Linked DNA regions of Lichenicola cladoniae. The protein of the gene in region 1 interacts with the protein of each later gene in a pairwise test. Links are inferred from orthologs where the notes say so. Each region holds a gene or a part of one and is shown on either strand. Other genes may lie near its edges. The genes, in order: ndk and HN018_RS08405.

Region 1 (11,711 bases):
CGGCCGGGTGGATGGCCCATGATCGCCATCGCCATCGCCGGTTCCATCGTCGCCGGGTTCCCCGAGACCGCCTTCCTGGACGGCCTGCTTGCCTTGGCCATTGCAGCCTGGCGGGTGGTGTCGGCCGGCTCCGTCCGACTGGCGCTGGCGCGGCGGATCATCGGCGGAGGCATTGTCGGCCTGATGCTGTCGGCTCCTGCGTGGTTGCCGTTCGCCGAGTCTCTTCCGGTTTCCTATCTCGGACAGAACGCCGATCTCCGCGGCGCTCACCTGATGGCAGCGAGCTATGCGCTGCTGCTGTTGCCGTACCTGCTCGGATCGCTGCTGTACGGACCCGAGACGATCCACGCCTCGGCGGAAATCTGGTGGCACACCGGCGGGTATTGCGATCTCGCAATGGTCTTTGTCGCCCTGGTGGCAATCACCGGCACGGGCGGACGGCAGATTGGACTCCGGCGGGTTTTTGCCGGCTGGCTGGCCCTCAGCCTGCTCAAGGCCGCCGGGATGCCCGTCATCAGCCAGGCGTTCGACCTGATCCCGTTCATCCGCCAGACCCTGTTCCACGTCTATGCGTCGCCCGGCTGGGAATTTGCGCTGTGCGTACTTGCAGCCCTGGCACTGGATGATCTGAGATCGAACGCCGGCCCGTCCCGGCTGCGTCTTGGCGCACTTGCCACGGCCTGCGTCGTCGCGACCGTCGTCGCGAGCCTGAAGGCCGCACCGCTTATGCGCGAACTGGCCGCCCGCCTGCCCGGCTATCGTCTGTATCCGCTGCTGTCCGCGGCATGGGCCGCCGTCGCCGTTGCCGGATTGTGCTTCCTGCTGGCACCCGGCCGCGGAACGTTCGGGCGCCGTGCAGCGTCGTCCCTGCTCGTCGTGAACGGCATCGCGCTCTTCGCGATACCCGTGCTGTCCGGAACGGTCGGTGGGAATATCGACACGGGACTGATGAAATTTCTGCAGGATCGTGCTGGGTTCGAACGATTCTACAGCATGTTCATCGTGGCGCCGAACTACGGCAGCTATTTCCGGGTCGCCTCGCTCAACTACACGGCTGTGCCGGTTCCAGTTGCATTGACCACGCGGCTTGCGCGTGACCTGGACCCGGACATGGACATGAGCGGCCTGCTCAGCGACAGGCTGCACAATATCGGCCGGGAGACAGCCGATCCGGCAAGCGAACAGATCAACGCTGCGACCGCGATCGCACGCCTGGAACGGCTTGGGGTCGGTTATCTGGTGATGCCGCGGGGTTTCGATCCGCTGGTGGAGACGATGTCCGTGCAGGCGATACCCGGCGCGCTGATGCCGCAGTCGCTCGCTACCGTCACGACCATGACGGGATCTCTCTCGACCGGCCTGACCGGCAACGCGGACATACAGCAGGTCGGTATCGTGGTCGGCACCTATGGCGGGCATCCGCGCGGCCTGCTGACCGTGACGGTGTGCGCCGGTGGCACCTGTTCGACCGGGCAGGCCGATCTTGCAGGCGCGGTCGATAACAAGCCGCTCTGGGTCGTGCTGGCACGCCCACTCGAAACCCGATCCGGCGACCGGATCGACTACCGGATCGTGCCGGGCCCACTGACCGGGCCGGTGGCAGTCTGGACGGTTCCGATCGGGCCCGGCAACCAGCCAGCGTCCTCAGGCATCCCGCCGGGCCATGCGGCCTTCGTGCTGTTGCGTTACCGCGCCCGCGTTGCCGGCCTGGAACTGGTGTATCGCGACGCGCTGGCCGACATCGTTCGCCTGCCCGACCCAGCACCCTATCTCGCAACCGAGCAGGGCCGTTGCGTGTTCCAGGTGCAATCGCGACAGGATCTGACCGCGACCTGCACCGGGACGGACCGGCTGATCCGGCGGGAACTGTTCTTTCCAGGCTGGAGCGCCGCCATCTCCGGGCGGGATGTCGGCGTCGACCGGTTCGACGACAGCTTCCAGAGCATTCCGCTGCCTGCCGGCCGGTCGCGTATTCGCTTCTCCTACGCTCCGCCGAATATCGGCTGGGCGTGGGCGGCCATGCTGCTCGGCTTCGCCGCTTTCGCCCTGCCCATGCGCCGACGCACATGAGTGCGGGCCGCTACCACCCTGGGGTATAGTGGTGGCGGATCGCGCTGATGGTGACGAGAGCCGCCAGTAACGCCCAGCCAACGCAGACGACCGTGCTGCCTCTCGGCGCGATTGCTTTAGGCTGCAACAACAGGATTCCGAAACACGCAAGCGGGATGAAGTAGCGGCCCTGCAGGCCGTCGACCGTCGCGGCACCGACCCTGGTCCAGTTGAGATAGAGCGTGCCGAGGATGCCGATCCCGCACAGCGCGATCACCATCAGCGTTGCCGACAGCACGTATGGCCGTTGGCGGCCTGGACGCTCCTGTCCAAGCAATGCCCCGATCACGAACACGCTGACGCCGTAGAACACCGGCGACATCGGAACGTCCAGCCATCCCAGGACGCCGATGAACTCCAGGCCCAGCCGTGCAGCCTCTATATGCAGCGTCTCGACGACGATCGCCGGAATCCGCAGCGGATGCGCCAGCAGCCAGCCGATCTGCTTGCCGGCATCGTTGGGTGTAATTACCGGACGGGCACCGAGGATCAGCCAGCCGAGCCCGATCGCCAGTGGCAGAAGCGGCAGCAGCAGCCACGATAAACCGGAACCATGCAGCCGCATCCGGCCGCTTCGCAGCCCGCCGATACCCGCCCAGAGGAGTGGAAGCGGCGCCAGCAGGAGATACGGAAGCTTCGCGGCGGCGATGCAACCGAGACCAGCCGAGACCGCAATCCAGGCGCCAGGGCCGGCATGCCGACGGTAGGCAAGCCTGGAGATCGACGCCGCTACGAGAGCCGAGGACGCAATGACCAAGGCGTCCTGCGAACAGGATGCGAACAGGGACAGTGTCATCGGCAGGCACAGCAGCCAGAATAACGGCAGGGCGCCGGACACGGTGATGGCGATCGCAAACGCTGCCATCAGCGTGGCGCAGAATGCGGTCGCCAAGCGTGCCAAGCGTAGGTCGGTTAACACTCCCTGGCCGGTTGCCTCGCCGGCCAGGATGCCGGCCGCGGCGGGCAGATAGAAGACCGGCGGATAGATCGCTGTGTTGGCAAAACTCACTTCGACCGGCGCACCCGGCTGCACCAGCGCGTCCCGCTCATAACGCCGCGCCGGAACGTCGACGTGGGCATGGAAGCGGAGATCGAAATAACCGTGGGCTAGCTGGTCGGCGCCGGCGGGCAACATTCCGCCGATCCGGCCGCTCTTCATGCGGGCGGATACCAGGCCACCATGCGCAACCTGTAACGCTCGCAGGAAATGACTATCCTCGTCGGCGGTCTGGAACGGTGGCATGTGCCAACTCAGTAAACAGGCGACCGGCAATGCGACAAGCAGATACAGCGCCGCCAGAAGTCGCGGGCCACGCAATCCCGAGCGAACACGCGAGCTTGCAAGGCGCGTCCTGTCGCGCAGGATCAGATCGACGCTCGAGGAAGCCATCGCCCTGATCAAGCATCGACCAGGTCAAATGTTTCCCGTTCCGGACGCGATATTGCGGCAGAAAGGTTCAGCACGAACTGTTTTCGCTCTCGACGAGACCGCAGCGCCGGTCCGATGAATTCGCGTCACGCGATCTTGAGCGGATTCTCGCGCCGAACGACGCTCGCAGCCGTCCTGTCGTCAGCCTAAAAGGCGCGGACCCGAGGCGAACGCGTGCGCAACCCGAACGCCGCAAGTACGGCGGCGAGGTTCAGCACGGCCAGGTACCACGCCGGCGACACCGGATCGCCGGTCCAGTGGATCAGCGTCGCGAAGATGATCTGCGCGGTGCCGCCGAACACCGAGATACCCAGCGCATACAGGGTGCCGAAGCCGGTGGCGCGCACCGCCGGCGGGAACAGCTCGCACAGCACCACGATCGCCGCGGCGAAGCTGCCGACCTGGAGTATGGCGATGATCGCGGTGACCACGGCGAACGCCCATGCGCCCGGATGCGCCTGCAGCAGCCACAGCATCGGCACGATCCCGAGCGCCAGCGCCAGGCGCGGCCAGACGATCAGCGGCAGCCGGCCGATCCGGTCCGACAGCGCGCCGGCCCCCAGCGCCGCGACAGTGCCGAACACGCCGGCGACCACGGTGCCGAGCAGCGACAGGCCGGTCGGCAGATGCAGCACGGTCAGGGCGTAGGTGGTGATGTAGTTGAGGAAATACTGGCTGACGGTTCCGGCGATCACCAGCATCAACCCGCACAGCAGCGGCAGCACGCCCCCGGACAGCAACAGGGCGATCCGCCCGGACCCCGCCTTGGTTGCCGCGACCGGCACCTCGTACAGCCCACGGCGCAGCAGCATGCCGACCGGCACCACCAGCACGCCGAGCGCGAACGGGATGCGCCAGCCCCAGTCCTCCATCGCCGGAGTTCCCAGCAGCTTGTCGGCGCCGTAGCCGAGCAGGCCGGCGGCCAGCACCGCCAGCATCTGGCTCGCCGACTGCCACGACGCGAAATAGCCGGCGCGACCGGGCGGCGCATTCTCCAGCAGATAGGTGGTGGCGGGGCCAGCCTCGGCGCCCCAGGCCAGGCCCTGGATCAGCCGTGCCAGCACCAGCAGGACCGGCGCGGCGAGGCCGATGCTGCGGTAGCCGGGCAGCACGGCGATCATCAGGCTGCCGAGCCCCATCAGGCCGAGCGAGACCATCATGCCGGCGCTGCGACCGCGCCGGTCGGCAAGATGGCCGACCAGGAATGCGCCGAGCGGCCGGGTCACGAAGCCGATGCCGAAGGTCGACACCGATAGCAGCAGGCTGATGAACGGGTCGTGGGCCGGGAAGAACACCCGGCCGATCATGACGGCAAACGTGCCGTAGGCGATGAAGTCGAACACCTCGAGCGCGTTGCCGAACACGGCGGCCGCGATCGCGGGCCGGCGCACGACATCGGCGTAAGGCGGCGACTTCATGCCAGGGTCGGCGCCCGCGATCGGACCCGACGGGTCCGATGCGGGCGCCAGTCCGAGGATCAGGGCAGGATCTCGGTGCCGGCGAAGAAGAACGCGATCTCGGTCGCGGCATTCTCGGCGCTGTCCGAGCCATGCACGGAATTCGCCTCGATGCTCTCGGCGAACTGCGCGCGCACGGTGTGCGGCTCGGCCTTCTTGGGGTCGGTCGCGCCCATCACGTCGCGGTGCTTCAGGATGGCGCCTTCGCCTTCCAGCACCTGCACGACGACCGGTGCGCCGGTCATCGAGGACACCAGGCTGCCGTAGAACGGGCGCGCCTTGTGGACTTCGTAGAACGCGCCGGCCTGCGCGTCGGACAGCTTGATGCGCTTCTGCGCGACGATGCGGAGGCCCGCTTCCTCGAACAGGGCGTTGATCTTGCCGGTAAGGTTACGACGCGTGGCGTCCGGCTTGAGGATCGACAGGGTGCGCTCGATGGCCATGGCCATTATCTCCTGGTTGGCCGGCACGAAGCAGGCTGGTGAGGTTGGGCCGCGATTTAGAGCAAAAACGTGGCACGTGCCACCGTCTCCACTGCTAGAACGCCGCACGATCCACAGGAGCACGATCCGCTTGAGCCTGCTCGTCATTTCCGCGCTGACGCTGCGCATCGCCGGCCGCACCCTGCTCGACCAGGCCGACCTCACCATCGATCCGGGTCGCCGCATCGGTCTGGTCGGTCGGAACGGCGCCGGCAAGTCTACGCTGCTGGCGGCGATCGCCGGCGACATCCAGCCCGACGGCGGCGAGATCCGCCTGTCCAGCCGGGCCCGCATGGCGCGTATCCTGCAGGAGGCGCCGTCCGGCCCGCAGTCGCTACTGGACACCGTGCTGTCCGGCGACGTCGAGCGCACGCAGCTGCTGTCGGACGCCGACACCGTCACCGATGCGACCCGCCTAGCCGACATCCACGAGCGCCTGCGGGCGATCGAGGCCGACAGCGCACCGGCCCGCGCGGCCACGATCCTGTCCGGCCTCGGCTTCGATGCGGCCGCGCAGCAGCGCGCGGTGAATGACTTCTCCGGCGGCTGGCGCATGCGGGTGGCGCTGGCGACGGCGCTGTTCCTCAACCCCGACCTGCTGCTGCTCGACGAGCCGACCAACCATCTCGACCTCGAGGCGACGCTGTGGCTGGAGACCTGGCTGGCCCGGTTCCCGGGTGCGGCACTGATCGTCAGCCACGATCGCGGCCTGCTCGATCGCGCGGTCGAGGCGATCGCGCATCTGGACCGTGGCAAGATCTCGCTCACGCCGGGCGGCTACGACGAGTTCGTACGCATCCGCACCGAGCACGCGATGCAGCAGAACCGCGCCGCCGAGCGGATTGCGGCCCGCCGCGCGCACATGCAGTCGTTCGTGGACCGGTTCCGCGCCAAGGCCACCAAGGCGAAGCAGGCGCAGGCCCGGATCAAGGCGCTGGAGCGGCTGCCGGCGATCGAGAGCGTGGTCGAGGACACGCCGACCCGCTTCGCCTTCCCCGAGCCGCTGCAGCTGCCGCCGCCGATGCTGACGCTGGAGCGGGCGACGATCGGCTATGACGGCAGGCCGGTGCTGTCGAACCTGTCGCTGCGGCTCGACATGGAGGACCGGATCGCGCTGCTCGGCGCCAACGGCAACGGCAAGTCCACCTTCGCCAAGCTGATCGCCGGCCGCCTCACGCCGATCTCCGGCACCATGCAGCGCCACCCGAAGCTGAAGGTCGGGTATTTCGCCCAGCACCAGGCGGAGGAGCTGGTGTTCGACGAGAGCCCGGTGCAGCACATGGCGCGGGCATTGCCGGCAGCACTTCCGACCGTGCTGCGCTCGCAGCTGGCCCGCTTCGGCCTGGACGCCAACCGCGCCGACACGCCGACGCGCGACCTGTCCGGCGGCGAGAAGGCGCGGCTGCTGCTGGCGCTGGCGACGCGGGATGCGCCGCAACTGCTGATCCTCGACGAACCGACCAACCATCTCGACCTCGACGCCCGCGAGGCGCTGATCCGTGCACTGGCCGAGTTCGAGGGCGCGGTGCTGCTGATCAGCCACGACCCGCATCTGGTCGAGCTGGTCGCGGACCGGCTCTGGCTGGTCGGTGACGGCCGCGTGCAGCCGTTCGACGGGGACATGGCGGAATACCGGGTCTGGCTGTCGGAGCGGGCCCGCGCCGCCGCCCGCGAGGCACCGCGCGAACCGGGCTCGCGCCCCTCGCCCGCCCGCGCCGACGACCGCCGCGACCGGGCCGAGGTGCGCAAGGCGATGGCCCCGGTCCGCAAGCGCGCCCGCGACGCGGAAGCGCTGATGGCCAAGCTGGCTGCCGAGCGGACGGCGCTGGAAGCCAGGCTCGCCGACCCGGCGCTCTACGCCCCCGGCCGCACCGACGAAATCACCCGCGCCAACACCCGGCTGGCCGCGATCGGCCGCGAGCAGGCCAGCGCCGAGGAACAGTGGCTGGAAGCCGAGCAGGAACTCGAGGAGGCCTGCTGAGCCTCCGACGACCCGTTACCGTCCGCCGGACACCGTCATGATGGTTCCGGTCACGTAGGAAGCGGCCGGCGACATCAGCCAGGCCACCGCCTCGGCGATCTCGGCAGCGGTTCCGGCGCGCTTCATCGGGATGGTCGGGCCGACGCGGGCCTGGCGCTCCTGGCTGTTCATCTCGGTGTCGATGATGCCGGGCGCGACCGCGTTGACCCGGATGCCCTCGTCGCCCACTTCACGCGCAAGCCCCATGGTAAAGCTGTCGATCGCGCCCTTGCTCGCGGCGTACTGCACCAACTCGCCCGGTGCACCCAGCCGTGCCGCGACCGACCCCAGGTTCACGATCGAGCCACCCCGGCCACCGTGCCGCGTCGACAAGATCCGCACCGCATCGCGGGCGCACAGGATGGTGCCGATCACGTTGATCGCCATCGTCCGGGTCAGCACGTCGAGGGTCAGCTCATCCAGCCGCCCGGACGCCCCGGTGATGCCTGCATTGTTGACCAGCCCGGCCAGGGGCCCGAGTTCCGCCTGCGCTAGCTCGAACAGCCTGCGGACATCGTCCTCGTTCGAGACATCGGCCGCGATGGCGGAGGCGCGGCCACCGGACTGCCGGATGCCGGCGACGACCGCATCGGCGTCGGCCGACCGGGCGGCGTAATTGACCGCAACGGCATAGCCGTCGGCCGCAAGCTTGCGACAGATGGCGGCACCAATGCCGCGGCTGCCGCCGGTCACGATGACCAGTCCCCGTGCTGACACGTCATTCATCGCAGGTTTCCTTCGCATGATCGACCGGCAGCATGCACGCAGTGCGGCTGCGGACGCTATGGGCCACCGTGACCCCGACGGTCGGGTGCAAGCACATTATCAGCCGCTTTGTGCCAGATGTTGACCTTGAGCGAGGTTCACAGGCTCCTCGAAAGCGGACACGGGAACGAACACTGCCCGACGATGAACTGGCCGTTTATCGTGCTCGCACCACACATGTCGTGCATTGTCACGGAGCCTGCCATGGCGGCAAGGCGCAGGGGATTTGTATTGATGGTCGGACCCGGTATCGGATCAGCGCGGTCATCACGCTATCTCCTGCCACCCTTGATGGTCCTCCTGCTCCATATCGCGATGAGCATGGGCATTAGTTCACTGAGCGTGAACGACAGCTTTGGCGCAACTGCCGTCGGTATGCTTTGGCTATCGCGGGATGGCTGGTCCTGCCGGTTGCGGTTGTCGTTTACGTCGTAAGGAAGATAGCCTCCAGGCAGTGGCGATCGGCGTTTTCCGGCCTCGCGGCGATCGGTTTTGTTGTAGGCATAAGCCCGCTATTGTCGATCATCGACCTCGAGATCAGGCTGGCAGGGCGTATGCCGGATTATCTCAAGGCGCTTGCCGAGCTACCGCAAGCCAAGAGTGCCTTTCATGCTTTCGAGTGGGGAGGATGGGCTGGTGGAACGGATGAATTCTTCATCTACACCTCGAACCCCTCGGCCTTACTGCACGGGAAGCCTGCTCTCGTGGGAAATGTCCTCCAGTGGAGCAATAGAGCGCAGATGGAAGCTGCATGTGCCGGCCGCGCCCTTAAACTTCGTGCCAGGTTCTTTTACTGCAATCCGTTTGCTGGCCGATCGGAATAGTTGCTGTACCCTATTCGATCGCTTCGGCACGCATCATACAGATTGGCCCGGCCACGATCGTCTATCGAAGCACCCGTCAGCCAGCGCTCCAGAGTAGATGAATCGCTACTGGCAAACTGACGACGCGCGCAAGATCGCAGGAACTCAGTATTCTCTCGGCCTCCAGTCCGATGCAATTGTCTGTCCAAATCTCTCCATTATCCCGTAATGGACGACACGATACCGGTCTGCGTTTTGCTCGGGCTTATCACGCTACCAGCCCGCTGGTGGGTCGTTCATCGGCTGGTTCAAGCAGTCGCGCGCGTCGCGCCGACGTTACTCGCCATAGGGCGTGGTCGAGAACGGGCGGTCCTGCCTGCCTGTCGCCCAAGACTTATTCGGCGTCGCCTGCATGACGAAGCGCAGCGTGCCGCCCCGCATGATCTCGTCGTGGCGCAGGAAGCTGCGCGACAGCTTCACGCCGTCTAGCGTCACCTGGCCGACATAGGGATGCGCGTCGGACAGGCCCTCGGCGATCACGGTGAACCGCTTGCCGTTCGGCAGGCGCAGGACCGCGCGGTCCACGAACGGGCGTCCGATGACATACTCGTTCGAGCCGGGCGCCACCGGATAGAAGCCGAGCGCGGTGAAGATCATCCAGGCCGACATCTGGCCAAGGTCGTCGTTGCCGACCAGCCCGTCTGGCGCCGGGCGATACTGGCTCTCGACGATCTGTTTCAGCCGTGCCTGGCCGCGCCATGCCTGGCCGGCATAGGCGTAGAGATAGGCGAGATGGTGGCTCGGCTCGTTGCCGTGCACGTACTGGCCGATCAGCCCGGCCATGTCCTCCACCGCGTCGTACTGGTGCGGCACGATCGGGGCGTCGAACATCCCGTCGAGCTTGGCGACCAGGCGATCGTCGTCGCCCAGCAACCCGATCAAGCCTCCCACATCCTGGGGCTGATACCAGGAATACTGCCACGAATCGCCCTCGGTGAAGCCGCTTCCGGCGCCGGCGCGTGTGGGATCGAAGCCGTCGCGGAACCGGCCGTCCGCGAGTTTCGGCCGCACGAAACCGATGGCGGGGTCGAACACGTTGCGCCAGTTACGGGCGCGTTTGTCGAAGGTATCGGCGATTGCGGCGCGGCCCATGGCGCGGGCGGTGCGGGCGATGGTCCAGTCGTCGAAGGCGTATTCCATCGTCTTGGACACCGCCTCGTCGTCGTGGTCCACCGGAACGTAGCCGAGCCCCATGTAGTCGCCGAGGTGGCCATAGGGCGCGTACGTGGCGCTGGCGACCATCGCGGCCAGCGCACGGTCCCGATCGATGCCGGGAATGTTTTTCAGCACCGCGTCGGCGATTTCCGGCACCGCGTGGTAGCCGATCATGCACCAGGTTTCCTGGCCCTGGATCTGCCAGATCGGCAGGATCCCGAACGGGCTTTCGTCCCGCGAGGCCAGCAGCGAGTCCACCACGTCCACCGTGCGGCGGTAGGGCTGGATCAGCGTCATCAGCGGCTGCTCGGCGCGATAGGTGTCCCACAGCGAGAAGCTGGATACGAAATCGAAGCCACGCGCCTGATGCACCGCATTGTCCGGGCCGCGGTAGCGCCCGTCCGTGTCCATCGACAGGCTCGGCGCCAGCAGCGCGTGATAGAGCGAGGTCGCCAGCGTGCGCCGCATTGGTGTGGGTGCCGTGAACTGCACCGACGACAGCGCCTGTTCCCACGCGGCGCGGGCAGCGGCGCGCACGTGGTCGAAGTCGAAGCCGGGCACCTCCGCATGCAGGTTCGCGAGTGCGCCGGCTTCGCTGACCGAGGACAACGCCACCTCCACCACCAGCGGGGCGGCGAGCGTGCCGAAATCGACCACGCCGACCAGGCCGCGCCCGGAGATGGCATCGGTGTCGGTGGGATCGTCGCCGGGGCCCTTGAAGCCGTGATACGGCACCGGCTCGGGCTCGCGGTCGATGAAGGAATGGCCAGTAGGCGTGTGGGAAAAGCGCATGGCGAAATACAGCTGCCGGGCGGGCGCCCAGCCGCGGGTTTCGCGGGCTCCGGTGATGGTGCCGTCGGGATGGAGCGTCAGCCGCGACCACAGCACCTTGCCGGGATAGTTGTAGATGCTCTGCCGCAGGTCGATCAGCAGGTGCGCGGGCTTGCCTTCCGGAAAGCGGTAGCGATGCACGCCGACACGCGCCGTCGCGGTCAGCTCGGCCCGTATCCCGGAGTCGGAGAGGGTGACGGCATAGTAGCCCGGCTCGGCATGCTCGGTATCGTGGCTGAAGCGCGAGCGGTAGCCGGAGCCGGGCTTGTCCGGGTCGCCGGGATCGAGCTGCACGGCGCCTTCCAGCGGCATCACCAGCACGTCGCCAAGGTCGGAATGTCCGGCGCCGGAAAAATGGGTGTGGGAGAATCCCTGGATCGTCGGGTCCTCGTAGCGGTAGCCGGCGGCATGGCTGTAGGAGTGGTGGAAGTCGCCGATCCAGGTGTCCGGGCTGAGCTGGACCATGCCGAACGGCACCGTGGCACCGGGGAAGGTGTGACCGTCCGGCCCGGTCCCGATCATCGGATCGACGTCGGCGAAGTTGGATGACGGGGCCGGGGCCGGGGTGGCGCCGGCCGTGGAAATCTTTGCCAACGCGAC
Region 2 (5,099 bases), 1.3 Mb from region 1 along the record:
GGCGCTTCGCAGCATCTCGTCGCCGATATAATCGTCGTATGACCGTACGGCGACAAAACGAAAGATCCGATCGACGGCGCGGTCGGCATCCCAGAGCAGTGCTGCTGCTTTACCCGAGCTCACGGCGACGCGTACAGCGGCTGGCGCGTTGCCTCGATGGACCGGCGCAGATACGGGTTCTCGATCGAACGTTCGGTGAGCAGATCGACATTCCTGCCGAACAAGGCGCGCAATGCATCATGCAGACCGAAATAGAGGTCCGCCTGCCCAGCCAGGGGAAGATCCTCGAAATCGACCAGCAGATCGATATCGCTGCGTACGTCGTCGAACGTGTCGGTTACCGCGGACCCGAACACGTCCAGTCTCCGTACACGATGCGCGCGGCACAAGGCAGGAAGCTTTTCCAGCGCGACGGCGGACAAGAGGTGGCTTACCGAAGTCTGCATGATCTTCCTGCCAGGATTTCGATCTCTTGGCGCAGCATAGCCGATCAGACGGCCGCGAGGTCAGGCATCGTCTGGCTCAATGCGCCGCCGAGGCGCAACGGAGCCACGGTGCGGGCGAGGCCGGTGCGGTCGTCGGTTTCGACGAACAGGCCGCAGACCGTGGCCTCGCCGTCCGCCGGCTGCAGCCGTTCGCCCGGCATCTTGCGGACGAAACGGGCCATCGCCCCCTCCTTCCCCATGCCGATCACGCTGTCGTAGTCGCCGCACATGCCGGCATCGGCCTGGAACGCGGTGCCGCCGACCAGGATGCGATGATCCGAGGTCGGGGTATGGGTATGGGTGCCAACCACCAGCGATACCCGCCCATCGACGTAGTGTGCGAACGCGGCCTTCTCGCTGGTGGCCTCGGCATGGAAGTCGACCACGATCGCCTGCACCGTGGTGCCGAGCCGCTGGCGCGACAGCAGTTCCTGCGTGGCGCGGAACGGATCGTCCAGCGCGTCCATGAACAGCCGGCCCATGACGTTGGCGACCATCGCCTTGCGGCCATCCGCCAGGGTGATCATCACGCTGCCCTGCCCCGGCGTGCCCGGGGGGAAATTCAGCGGCCGGACGATCCGCGGTGCACCGCCGATATGGCCGATCAGCTCCTTGCGGTCCCAGGCATGGTTGCCGAGGGTCAGCACGTCGCAGCCGGCGGCGAACAGGCTGTCCGCCATCGCCGGCGCCAGCCCGAAGCCATGGCTGGCATTCTCGGCGTTGATGACGGCCAGATCGACGCGAAGCTGACGGCGCAGCTCCGGCAGCCGCGCCTCGACGGCGTCACGACCGCTGCGGCCGACGATGTCGCCCAGAAACAGTATCCGCAAAACTTCGATCCCCCGCCGTCACGACGCCCCGGTCGGTGACCATCGCATCGAGTGGCACGTCATAGGGCCCTGTCGGCACCGAAGCGACCTCCTGCTGTGCAAAACCGAAGCCGATCGCCACCGCCCCGGGCAATCCGGCCAGGGTACGGTCGTAATAGCCGCCGCCATAGCCGATCCGCGCTAGGCGCCGATCCCAGGCCAGCAACGGGACGAACACGATGTCCGGGACGGCTTCAAGGCCGTCGGGATGAACGGTGCCGAACCGGCCTGCCAGCAGGGAAGAGCCCGGCTGCCAATGCCGGAACAGCAGGGCTTTGCCGGCCGGGGTGGTTTCTGGAAACACAACGACATGCCCGCGCCGGTGCAGCTCATGCCACGCCGGCATCAGGTCGGGCTCGGAGGGAAGCGGTATCACGCCGGCCAGGATGGCGTCCGCGGGAAGTGCCAGGGCCAGCACCGCGTCGATCAGAGCATGCGCGGACGCGGCCGTGCGTGCGCGCATCAACGCACGCAGCGAGCGCTTGGCGTCTCGCGGCTCGGTCAGCGACATGGGGGGGAGGGAAAGTGCGGAGCCACCATGGCCGTTGGACTGTCAGCCTCCCAGAACCCGCTAGTGCAGGTGGGAACCAGGTACCGTGACCAGGATCACGACAGTGCCAGTCCCCGAGAGAGTGCTTATCGGCTCAGGGGATGAATCGCCTGACGAACCGGGTAGCCCCGCACCGTCAACCTAGTCACGCTCGAGCGCCGCTGCAATGGCTTCCGCACGTTCGGCGAGGCCGATCACCATCTGCTCCCGCTGCAGGTTGATTACCCGGGCCTGCTCACCCTCCGCCAGCGCATCCGTCGTGCCGGAGGGCAGCCGGTCCGCCGCCAGGTCATGCAGCTCATCGGCCATCAGCAGTGCCGCCAGCGCCAGCAGGCGCGCCTCGCCACTCTGGCCACCGATCGACTTGATCCGTTCGATGCGCCGCTCGACCTGCTGGGCCATCGATTGCAGATGCGGCTCCTGCCCATCCTCGCAACCGACCGCGTAGGCGTAGCCGTTGATCTTCACGGTTACTTGCGCCACCGCTACCTCCTGCCATCAGCCCGGGACCCAGGCCCCGGTATCGTCTTCAGCTGTTAACGTCGATCCGGCGACGGGCTTGCACGGTCGTCGGCCGCCGAAAGCGCGTCAGGCGCGATCACCGCCTGCACCGACGCAATCATCGAATCCAGTCTAGCCGACAGGGATCGCATCTCGTCGAGCGACAGGCCCGGAGCCGGCTGCGCCGGAAAGGAAGCGGCCGCAGCCAGCCTCGCGGTGGTTTCCGCGTGGCTGAGTGCCAGCAGGTCGGCCTCGTGCTGCGCGGCCAGCGCAGTCAGCTCGGCGGCACGGAGTTCGTCCTGCTTGCGGCCCACAGCCGCGGCGATTCGCGCCAGCGCCGCCTGGAGTCGGGTGATCCCGCCATCCGTTTGGTCCAACATGTCCTGCTGCCACTGGTCCTGCTGCGCCACCGGCACCCATATCCTCGCTCAGATCGTACTTGAACTGTTCGCCCGCAACGACTTGAACGTCAAGCATGAACCCCGAGTCCGGCCCGCCCGATCGACTGCCCGAACCACCATCCGTGGTGATCCACAGTCTTGCGGACGCGCGCCTCGTGCTCGATGCCGCGGGTGCCCTGCCCGTCATGCTGCTCTCGGCGCCGGAAGCGGCCTGCTTCATGGGTGCCGGCTGGTGGCGGGCGCTGATTCACGCCGCAACGGCCGGACGACCAGACGCGCTGATCGACGTGCTCGATTGCGGCGATGCCGCCGGGTGGGCGATGCAGGCCCTGCGCCTCGGCCAAAGGCGGCTGATCGTCGACCCCGCATGTCCACAGTTCGATGCAGTGCTGGAGCGGGCCGTCACCACCGGCGCCACCATCGCGACTATCCGGCCACCGGCGCTCGATCTGGCCCAGCACGGTGCCGGACGAAAGCTGCACGGATGGCTGGCCGGCACGTCCGGAGCAGGCCGTGACAAGACCGGGCCTGTCGGCTAATCGGGCGGCCTGTCACGCGGCCTGCCGGACCGGAGCCCATGTCGATTTTCCTGCCGATCACCCTGCCCTGGACGATATCCCGCGATACCGGCCGTGGTTGACGCCTGCCGCCTCTATCTGGTGACGCCGCCGGCCTTCGAGCCGGCCGCCTTCGCGCGCCTGCTCGCCGAGGCGCTCGATGGCGGGGATGTCGGCGCGGTGCAGCTGCGTCTCAAGCACGCCGGCGACGACGAGATCCTGCGCATGATCGACCTGCTGCGGCCGATCGTGCAGTCCCGCGACGTCGCCTTCATCCTGAACGACCGCCCCGACCTGGCCGTGCAGTCGGGTTGCGACGGCGCACATATCGGCGCCGAAGACATGGACGTGACCCGTGCGCGCACCCTGCTGGGCGACCTTCAGCTCGGGGTGTCCTGCTACGACAGCCGCGACGCCGCCATGGTGGCCGGCGAGGCGGGCGCCGATTATGTGGCCTACGGCGCCTTCTTCCCGTCCAGCACCAAGGACACCGCGATCCGCGCGGATCCGGACCTGCTGCGCTGGTGGTCGGAGATGATGGAGTTGCCGGTCGTCGCGATCGGCGGGATCACCGCCGATAATTGCGGGCCACTCGTTGCGGCCGGCGCCGACTTTCTTGCCGTCGTCAGCGCGGTGTGGAGCTACGCCGACGGCCCTGCCGCCGGCGTGAAGGCGATGAACGCGGCCATCGCCCGAGGCTGATGCCGCTGCCGCTGCCGGTTCAGCGCGCGACGACCGGCGCAGCCGGAGCCGCGGCGACGCCCGGCGTCAGCATCGACTGGGTGGCGTAGAGCACGCCGTTCGACTGCGGCATGCTCGACAGCCAGATCCGGTTGGAGTGCCCCTGCGCATCGCTCAGGATCAGTTCGCCGGTGGCCTGCTCCACCGAGACCGTCAGCACGTCGCCGTCGATCGTGCGCAGTCCGACCGGGCCCTGCTTGGCGATCATCTGCCGCAACGTGGCCACCGGATAGAAGCCGGGCACCACGGTATAGGCCATCAGGCGCCGGAGCGACGGCAGCGCGGCCGGATCGAGCAGGCGGCCGCCCTGCGCGGCCTGTGCCGCCTCGAGCGGCTCGTTCGGGATCGCGAATACCGTGTAGGGAACCGGCCGCTGCAGCTCGGTCAGCAGCCCGGTCAGGCTCAGCGCGGTGCTGTAGTCGGCCAACTCGAGCGAGCCGCGCACGCTCTCGTCGATGGTGCGGTCGCGGAACAGGGCGGTGTCGTGGAACACCAGCGTATCGGCACTCGGCGTGACGAACAGCGGGTCCTGGCGTGCCGTGCTTTCACAGCCGGCGAGCACGACCGGCATCACGACTGCCAGCACCAGCGGCCACACCGCACGCGTCCGATGGTTCATCCGAGTTCTCCTGCGGCCCGCCAGTCCCCAAGGACCGTCCGAACATCCTTCGTCTCGATATCGGCTGCATCCGGCCGGTGCAAGCCGGCAACGATCATGCGGCGCGGTTCACCCGGTCAGCAGCCATCGCCACGGACGTTCCAGGAGGCGACCCTGCCGCCATTGACCTCGAAGGTGGTGGTGCAGCTGCTCTGGTAGTAGCTCGGCCCGAAGCCGCCACCGTAGCCACCGCCCCAGGGCCCGCCGAAACCGCCGCCATAGCCGCCTCCAAAGCCGCCACCGTAGCCACCGCCGAACCCGCCGCCGCCCCAGCCCCAGCCGCCCCAGCCCCATCCCCAGCCGACACCGGGCGAGCCGGGCGAGTAGCTGCTCTCGT

What was found.
Region 2: the proteins of ndk (region 1) and HN018_RS08405 interact in binary tests that used the Escherichia coli proteins (3 or more experiments, as listed by UniProt). The link is inferred for Lichenicola cladoniae from one-to-one orthologs.

The regions. Positions count from the first base shown.
Region 1 is NZ_CP053708.1:3,160,519-3,172,229, forward strand. Bases 3,728-6,505 are described here. They hold ndk (nucleoside-diphosphate kinase), read right to left. Parts: upstream 5,439-6,505; coding sequence 5,016-5,438; downstream 3,728-5,015. Other genes in these bases: HN018_RS14380 (MFS transporter), read right to left, coding at 3,728-4,956; HN018_RS14390 (ABC-F family ATP-binding cassette domain-containing protein), read left to right, coding at 5,569-6,505. Outside these bases: HN018_RS14370 (hypothetical protein), read left to right, coding at 1-2,070; HN018_RS14375 (DUF2142 domain-containing protein), read right to left, coding at 2,081-3,499; more of HN018_RS14380, read right to left, coding at 3,685-3,727; more of HN018_RS14390, read left to right, coding at 6,506-7,458; HN018_RS14395 (SDR family oxidoreductase), read right to left, coding at 7,474-8,223; HN018_RS14400 (hypothetical protein), read left to right, coding at 8,778-9,086; HN018_RS14405 (GH92 family glycosyl hydrolase), read right to left, coding at 9,402-11,711. UniProt on the Escherichia coli protein: Major role in the synthesis of nucleoside triphosphates other than ATP. The ATP gamma phosphate is transferred to the NDP beta phosphate via a ping-pong mechanism, using a phosphorylated active-site intermediate.
Region 2 is NZ_CP053708.1:1,814,847-1,819,945, reverse strand. Bases 68-2,975 are described here. They hold HN018_RS08405 (5-formyltetrahydrofolate cyclo-ligase), read right to left. Parts: upstream 1,866-2,975; coding sequence 1,269-1,865; downstream 68-1,268. Other genes in these bases: HN018_RS08385 (hypothetical protein), read left to right, coding at 2,881-2,975; HN018_RS08390 (hypothetical protein), read right to left, coding at 2,441-2,815; HN018_RS08395 (cell division protein ZapA), read right to left, coding at 2,046-2,387; HN018_RS08410 (TIGR00282 family metallophosphoesterase), read right to left, coding at 491-1,315; HN018_RS08415 (nucleotidyltransferase family protein), read right to left, coding at 120-446. Also shown: more of HN018_RS08420, read right to left, coding at 1-67; more of HN018_RS08385, read left to right, coding at 2,976-3,345; thiE (thiamine phosphate synthase), read left to right, coding at 3,439-4,065; HN018_RS08375 (fasciclin domain-containing protein), read right to left, coding at 4,085-4,723; HN018_RS08370 (hypothetical protein), read right to left, coding at 4,840-5,099. UniProt on the Escherichia coli protein: Involved in the removal of 5-formyltetrahydrofolate.